Roseimicrobium gellanilyticum: one gene and its partner. The protein of the gene in region 2 binds, or shares a complex with, the protein of the main gene of each other region. Links are inferred from orthologs where the notes say so. Each region holds a gene or a part of one and is shown on either strand. Other genes may lie near its edges.

Region 1 (3,069 bases), on a different replicon or contig from region 2:
CGGCGGGCTTGCGATCGTCCTTGGCCCACGAGGTGGTGCAGGTGCAGAACATGGCCGCGAAGGCCGCAGCACACAGGGTGGTGGAGAAATGGAAACGCGTCATGGCGGGGATGTTGCGATGAGACAAGCGGAAGTGTCAAGGACACCATAACGTAGCTCGCGAGTCCCTTCGCGAGTGTATTTCCAAGGCAATTCTCGCGAAGGGACACGGACCTACGTGGGTCAGGCCGTGCGCCTCTTCCGTCGTGGATAGAACAGCGCCTTCGCCGTGCGTCCCACGACATTGCAGGCTGTGGCGTCGAAGACACCACCCACCACACCTCCCAGCAGGGGAATGCCGCGGGCGAGGCTGGCAGCCCCTTTCTTCGCGGCGGCAGCCATCAGTCGCTTCCCCACCTGTGCCTGCACTTCCGCCACCACCTCGGCGGAGAGTTTGTTCATCATGGCCTTGGTGACACCCTGCGTGAGGTCGAGACCGGCAGCCTTGCCCACGTCCTTCACAGCGTCACCGGCGAGACTGGCAAGGATGAAGGTCTGCACGCGATCCGAACCCAAGTCGAACCCACAGATGCGCGCAATAGCCGCGGACATGCGTGCCTGAATAAGCCAGGAGGCCAGCATGTCTGCCGGCACACTCACGGGCATGGTGAGAATGCCGCCCAGCCCGGTGATGAAACCCGCAGTGAAGTTTTTCGTGGTCTCCCACTGGATGAGGGCATCGATGCGCGCGCCATCATCCGCGTAGGATTCATCGATGAGGTACTCCTGCGCCAGATTCTCCGCAGTGGAAAGTGGCGCAGCGCCATTCACGGACTTGTCCATGAGCCACTCCATGAGGGAGGCTGCATCCTTGGGCGCGCTGCCGGATTTCATGGGCGCATGGTAGGCACACGCGCACCACGAGCTCAATGAGAAAACGGTGCGGCACCTCCACCATCAACGGCGGCCAAAACAAGCCCCTCCTTGGAAGGGACCGCTTTGGGATGACTAACCCACCAGCGGCAAGTTCGGATTCACATCCACCTCCAGCGGCGAAGAGTACCCCGCCTTCCACCGCTGCACGGCGGCGAAACCAATCATGGCGGCGTTGTCCGTGCTGTAGCTTGGTTCCGCGAGCTGGAGGGTGAGGCCGAAGTCCTTCGCGCGTTTTGCGAAGAGTTCGCGCACACGGCTGTTGCAGCTCACGCCGCCACTTACGGCGACAAGCTTCTCCCCACAGGCACGCGCAGCGCGCACGGTCTTTTCCACCAGCACTTCCACCACGGCTTCCTGGAAGGAGGCGCACACATCCGCCATGACCCGCTCCGAGGTGAGGTCCACCTTCGGCAGGAGATAGAGCACGGAGGTCTTCAGCCCGCTGAAGGAGAATTCGTTGCTGCCGCGTTCCATCATGCTGCGCGGGAAATCATAGGCATCGCGACGCCCTGCTTTCGCGCGGCGATCGATTTCCGGTCCACCGGGATAGGGCAGGCCGAGCATCTTCGCCACTTTATCGAAGGCTTCGCCAGCTGCATCATCGCGGGTGCGGCCCAGTAGCTTGTAATCCCCCACGCCACGCACGTGCAGCAACATGGTGTGACCTCCGCTTACGATGAGTGCCACGTGTGGGGGAATCTCCGGCAGCGTCTCCGGAGCACTTTCACCCGTGGGCATGAAGGGCGAAAGAAGATGTCCCTCCAGGTGATTGATGGCGAGGAAGGGACGCCCCTCCGCCAGTGCGAGCGCCTTGGCAGTGGTGCTGCCGATGAGCAGTGAACTCACCAACCCGGGACCACTCGTGGCGGCGAAAGCCCCGATGTCCTTCAACGTGACCCCAGCCTCCTCCACCGCCTGCTCCACCAGCGCGCGCATGTGCAGGATATGATTGCGCGAGGCCACCTCCGGCACCACACCGCCATAAATGCGATGTGCCTCGATTTGCGAGGCTACCACACTGCTCAGCACGGCACCCTCCGCGGTGAGCACCGACGCAGCAGTCTCATCGCAAGAGGTTTCGAGGGCAAGGAGTCGGGCAGAAAGCATGAGGGGAAAGGGGCCGGGAGCATACCATGCTTCTGAAACAAAGCGATCTTGCACCTCAAACTTAGCCCCTCTATGAAGGAAAAGTGTTTGTCCTTCCTCCCATGCCCCACGCGCTAACCACTTGGTGGGAGACGCGTCCGGCTGCGCTCACCGCGCTCGCGACTGCTGCTCTGGGTCTGCTGCTCCTGCTGGCCGCCGTGGTGCAGGATCAATTCGGCACCCTGTCCCAGCGCATCTGGCCCATGCCGGCAGCAGAGAAGCTGAAGCAGGACGGCTTTGCCTGGAAGACCAAGCTGCCCGAGTGGGGCCGCGGCTCCGTGGCGGCGCATGAGGTGCAGTTCCTGAAAGATGGCGTGCCCACCGGCATCCGGGTACCGCATGCCTCCACCATCGTGGAGAAGGGACAAGGCACGTACAAGATTCAAAAGGACTACATCTACTTTTCCCTGCCGGGAAATGAGAACCCGGAGCCCTATGTGCGGAGCCTGGCCCTGCTGCTGCCCCGTCCCGTGAGCGAAGGTTGGTGGGTCATCTCCGTTCTCCTGCTCGTCGCTGGCGGTACGGCTGCCGCGAGGCACCCTGAGGCGAGAAAGATGGCGGCAGACGCGGCGGACAAGCTGAACGCTGTGTCCGCCCTGACCGTTGTGGGCGCCGTATTCGCCGTGGCGCTGGTCACCACGCTGTGGCGCCTGCCTGCTGCGTTGGAATACTCCGAGGGCTGCTTCTCAGTGAAAGGGGTGCCCTACTCAGATGCCGCAGGCTGGGATGAACTGGCCATCAACATGGCGGCGGGACGAGGATTTGAGGGTGGCTTTGCTGCTCAACGGCCACTGTATCCGGCGATGGTGAGTTTGATCTACATGCTCACCGGACCCTCGCTGCTGGTGGCGAAAATGCTGAACGCCTTCTGGCTGGCACTGGCTGCGGCCGTGGTGTGTGCCATCGGGGTGAAGGCGGGGTCGCGCCTCGCGGGTCTCGCGGGTGCGATGGAGATTGCCTTTGGAGAAGACTACATCTCCTTCTCCCAGCTCATGCTGACAGAGACGC
Region 2 (3,048 bases):
GAGCGCGCTCGCGCTCTTTGGGGTGCTCTCCCGCATGGATGATGCGGCACCGGATTTCGGTGACCAACTCAGGGAGCGGATGAAGGAGTTGAACGTCTTTGGTCCTAGTTATCTCATCAGCTTCAATGACGGCAGATGGGACGGCCTTAAGGCAGAAACAAGCGATGCGGAGGAAGAGCTGGGTGCTTCATCGCGTTTCGAGTGCTTCCTGAAGCTGATATGGATGTCGGATGAGGCCGCGTACTTCGCCTTCAGCTTTGTGGACTATCTCAGCGCGCCTTATGTGCACGGCGCTTCCAGAAAGCGAGAAGGCAACATGCACCATGTTCGCTTGGAACTAGATTCACCCGAGTGCCTCAACAAATTTATCGAGTCGCTGCGAGGACCGTTCTTTGTGAAAGTAGAGGAGTCCTCCGAAGAGATCTTTTGGAAGGCGCCCTCGCACGCAGTGTGAGGCGAGGCGAAGCAGAAAGTAGTCCGCCGAGCCTCGGCGGTCAGTTGCAGGAAGTCGGGTCTCCTGACCGGACAGTGGCTGGCGGGTTTTCCTACCCGCCACTTACTTTCCGCATTCGTCAAAGATGTCGGCTCACATCCCCCCCACCGCCGCCCTGACCGCCGAAGGCTCGGCGGACTACTTTCTTTTCGGCTGCGTCACATACGCCTCCGCAAGATAGACAGGCTCCAGCGCCCGTTTCGCCAGTTCGGCAATCTCATCCTCCACCATCCCCGCAGCAATCTCCGCGAGTCCAATCGCCGAGGGCATGACACACATCACATCCTCCAGCCCAAGCGGCACCTTGCCATCATAGGTGTACCAGGGTGTATCCATTCCTCGTGCCGCATGCTTCTCGCGGAAAGCATCTGCATCCATGGTGACCACTTCGCCCACCAGTTCATCACCACGCACCTCCGCCACGAAATACTTCCCACGCCGCGCATCGCCACACACGACAAACCTGTCACCCACCCCACCATCCACCTCCGGTGCCAGCACCGAAGGCAACCCAATCAACGGAACGCCACGAGACATGGCCACACCTTGCGCCGCAGCAATGCCGATGCGCACACCGGTATAAGACGCCGGACCAGTCCCCACGACAATCGCGCGCAAGTCGTCTCCGCACTTCTCCAGTGCTTCCCGCAAGGGCTCAAAGAGCTGCGAGTTGTGCGAACGTTCGGACGAGAAGCTGTGCTCGTACACCACAGTCGCGTCACCTTTCACCACCGCCACGCTGCCGCGAGGGGTGGAGGTTTCGATGGCAAGAACACAGTCAGGCATGGCAAGGCTCAAGCATCACCTTTCCACCACCTGCCGCGCGCCGTCAGGCAGGATTTCAAAATGAAACCACCGGGCCCCATCAGGGATCAGTTCCGGAAAGCGGTCGGCCCATTCCACGATGACCACGCCACCACCATCCAGATAGTCATCCCACGCGATGTTCAGCACTTCCTGCGCGGCATCGAGCCTGTAGAAATCGAAGTGGAATGCCGGAAGCCTGCCGCCTTCGTATTCATGCACCAGGGTAAACGTGGGGCTGCTCACCTCCGCATCGCTCCCAAGCCCGGCCACGATGCCCTTGGTGGCATGCGTCTTGCCGGCACCGAGGTTGCCCACGAGCGCAACGATTTCCCCGGATTTCAAGGTCGATGCCAGTTCTCGCCCCCAAGCCACCGTGTCTTCCACCTGTGCGAGCCGCGCTGTCATCTTGCCGGTCCAAAATGATCCCAGCCATGCCCGGCAAAAGAGGGCTTCACCCCGTGACCTACCGGGACAAACCTGCCGATGCAGGTCATCGGCGTTTCAGGAAACTTCCGGCTCCATGCGCTCTCAAGCCGTCGGGCGGCTCTCAGCGGCACGGCAAGCAGCAACTCATAGTCCTCCCCGTCGCTCCATGCCTGTTCACGCGTGCAACCAAGATGCACAGGGAGGGAACTTTCCTCCAGCACGAACTCCACCCCACTGGCCAACGCCATGCGCGGCAGGTCCTTGGCGAGGCCATCACTGATGTCCATCATCGCATGCAGCCGGGCATTGTCCGCCAGCCAGTCAGCCTCCGAGAGACGCGGGATGAAGGTGAGATGGTGCCCCCCTTGCGAACCACCGAGCTTTCCCGTGACCATGATGGCATCGCCTTCTCTCGCACCGTCACGGCGGGCGCAGCGCGTGGTTTTCACCCTCCCGGCGAGGCTCACGGAGATCACCAGTTGATTTCCTGACGAGGTCTCTCCACCCACGAGAGCGATGTTGAAGAGGTTCGCGCAACGCTGCAGACCATCATAGAGCCGCTCCACCCATGACACCTGCGTGTCGGGCGGGAGCACCAGCGTGACGAGCGCATGCTGGGGCTCTCCGGCCATGGAGGCGATGTCGCTCACCACACGAGCCATGGCTTTCCACCCCACCTGCTCGGGAGCGTGCTCACGGAGGAAATGCACACCTTCCACCACACAATCCGTCTTCAGCAGTTGAAGCCACCCACGCGGCGCGGGTAGTACCACAGCACAATCGTCACCCACGCCTTTCACCACGTCCTCACGCCCCGGCAACTTCTCAGTGAGCAGTTGCACCAGGCGGTTCTCTCCAATCTCGGAAACAGTCGACATGGTTGGAATCTCAGGAAAAGGCAGCAGCCGCAGCCATCAGGAAAATGTTCCAGGCATTAAAAAACATGTGCATGAAGACGGGCACCAACAGGCTTCCCGTCTGCTCGTACGCCACAGCAAAGCCCAGGCCGAGGACAAACAATTCCGGCGCGGTTCCAACGTGGAAATGGACGATGGCGAACATGACTGCGGAGAAGATGGTGGCAAACCAACGGTCCGTGAAGCGCTTGGCTACTCCATACACAAACCCCCGGAAGATCAACTCCTCCGTGACAGGCGCAATAACAATCGCCATAAATCCCATCAAAATGCGGAACCCCCAGTCCGTGGTCTTGCGAAAGGAGTCCACGGTTTCCTGCGGGGACTGATCCTGGGAGATACCATCTTTCAGTGATGCCACCAAAAACACCACCGCGTAGGTAACGACGATCGCCAGGAACCCCC

What was found.
Region 1: the proteins of tsaE (region 2) and tsaD are in contact, whole or in part, in a crystal structure (PDB 6N9A), measured with the Thermotoga maritima proteins. The link is inferred for Roseimicrobium gellanilyticum from one-to-one orthologs. Residues at the interface, in WP_004082108.1 of Thermotoga maritima: Leu37, Gly38, Lys46, Lys57, Val59, Lys60, Ser61, Thr63, Phe64, Thr65, Leu66, Met67, Val69, Pro71, Tyr82, Arg83, Leu84, Asp86, Asp88, Phe89, Asp93, Ile128, Asp130, Glu131, Arg134; in WP_004082750.1 of Thermotoga maritima: Cys10, Asp11, Arg49, His50, Leu82, Gly84, Gly135, Gly136, Glu154, Thr155, Leu156, Asp157, Asp158, Ser159, Glu162, Asp165, Lys166, Arg169, Leu170, Tyr175, Lys213, Thr214, Leu217, Tyr218, Gln221, Arg222, Asn324.

The regions. Positions count from the first base shown.
Region 1 is NZ_QNRR01000006.1:97,368-100,436, reverse strand. The notes cover bases 6-3,004. They hold tsaD (tRNA (adenosine(37)-N6)-threonylcarbamoyltransferase complex transferase subunit TsaD), read right to left. Parts: upstream 2,023-3,004; coding sequence 988-2,022; downstream 6-987. Other genes in these bases: DES53_RS17140 (hypothetical protein), read left to right, coding at 2,124-3,004; DES53_RS17150 (EcsC family protein), read right to left, coding at 223-873; DES53_RS17155 (serine hydrolase domain-containing protein), read right to left, coding at 6-103. Also shown: more of DES53_RS17155, read right to left, coding at 1-5; more of DES53_RS17140, read left to right, coding at 3,005-3,069.
Region 2 is NZ_QNRR01000003.1:574,029-577,076, forward strand. Bases 1-2,978 are described here. They hold tsaE (tRNA (adenosine(37)-N6)-threonylcarbamoyltransferase complex ATPase subunit type 1 TsaE), read right to left. Parts: upstream 1,706-2,978; coding sequence 1,295-1,705; downstream 1-1,294. Other genes in these bases: DES53_RS12135 (hypothetical protein), read left to right, coding at 1-454; tsaB (tRNA (adenosine(37)-N6)-threonylcarbamoyltransferase complex dimerization subunit type 1 TsaB), read right to left, coding at 632-1,279; DES53_RS12150 (thiamine-phosphate kinase), read right to left, coding at 1,702-2,604; DES53_RS12155 (CPBP family intramembrane glutamic endopeptidase), read right to left, coding at 2,615-2,978. Outside these bases: more of DES53_RS12155, read right to left, coding at 2,979-3,048. UniProt on the Escherichia coli protein: Required for the formation of a threonylcarbamoyl group on adenosine at position 37 (t(6)A37) in tRNAs that read codons beginning with adenine.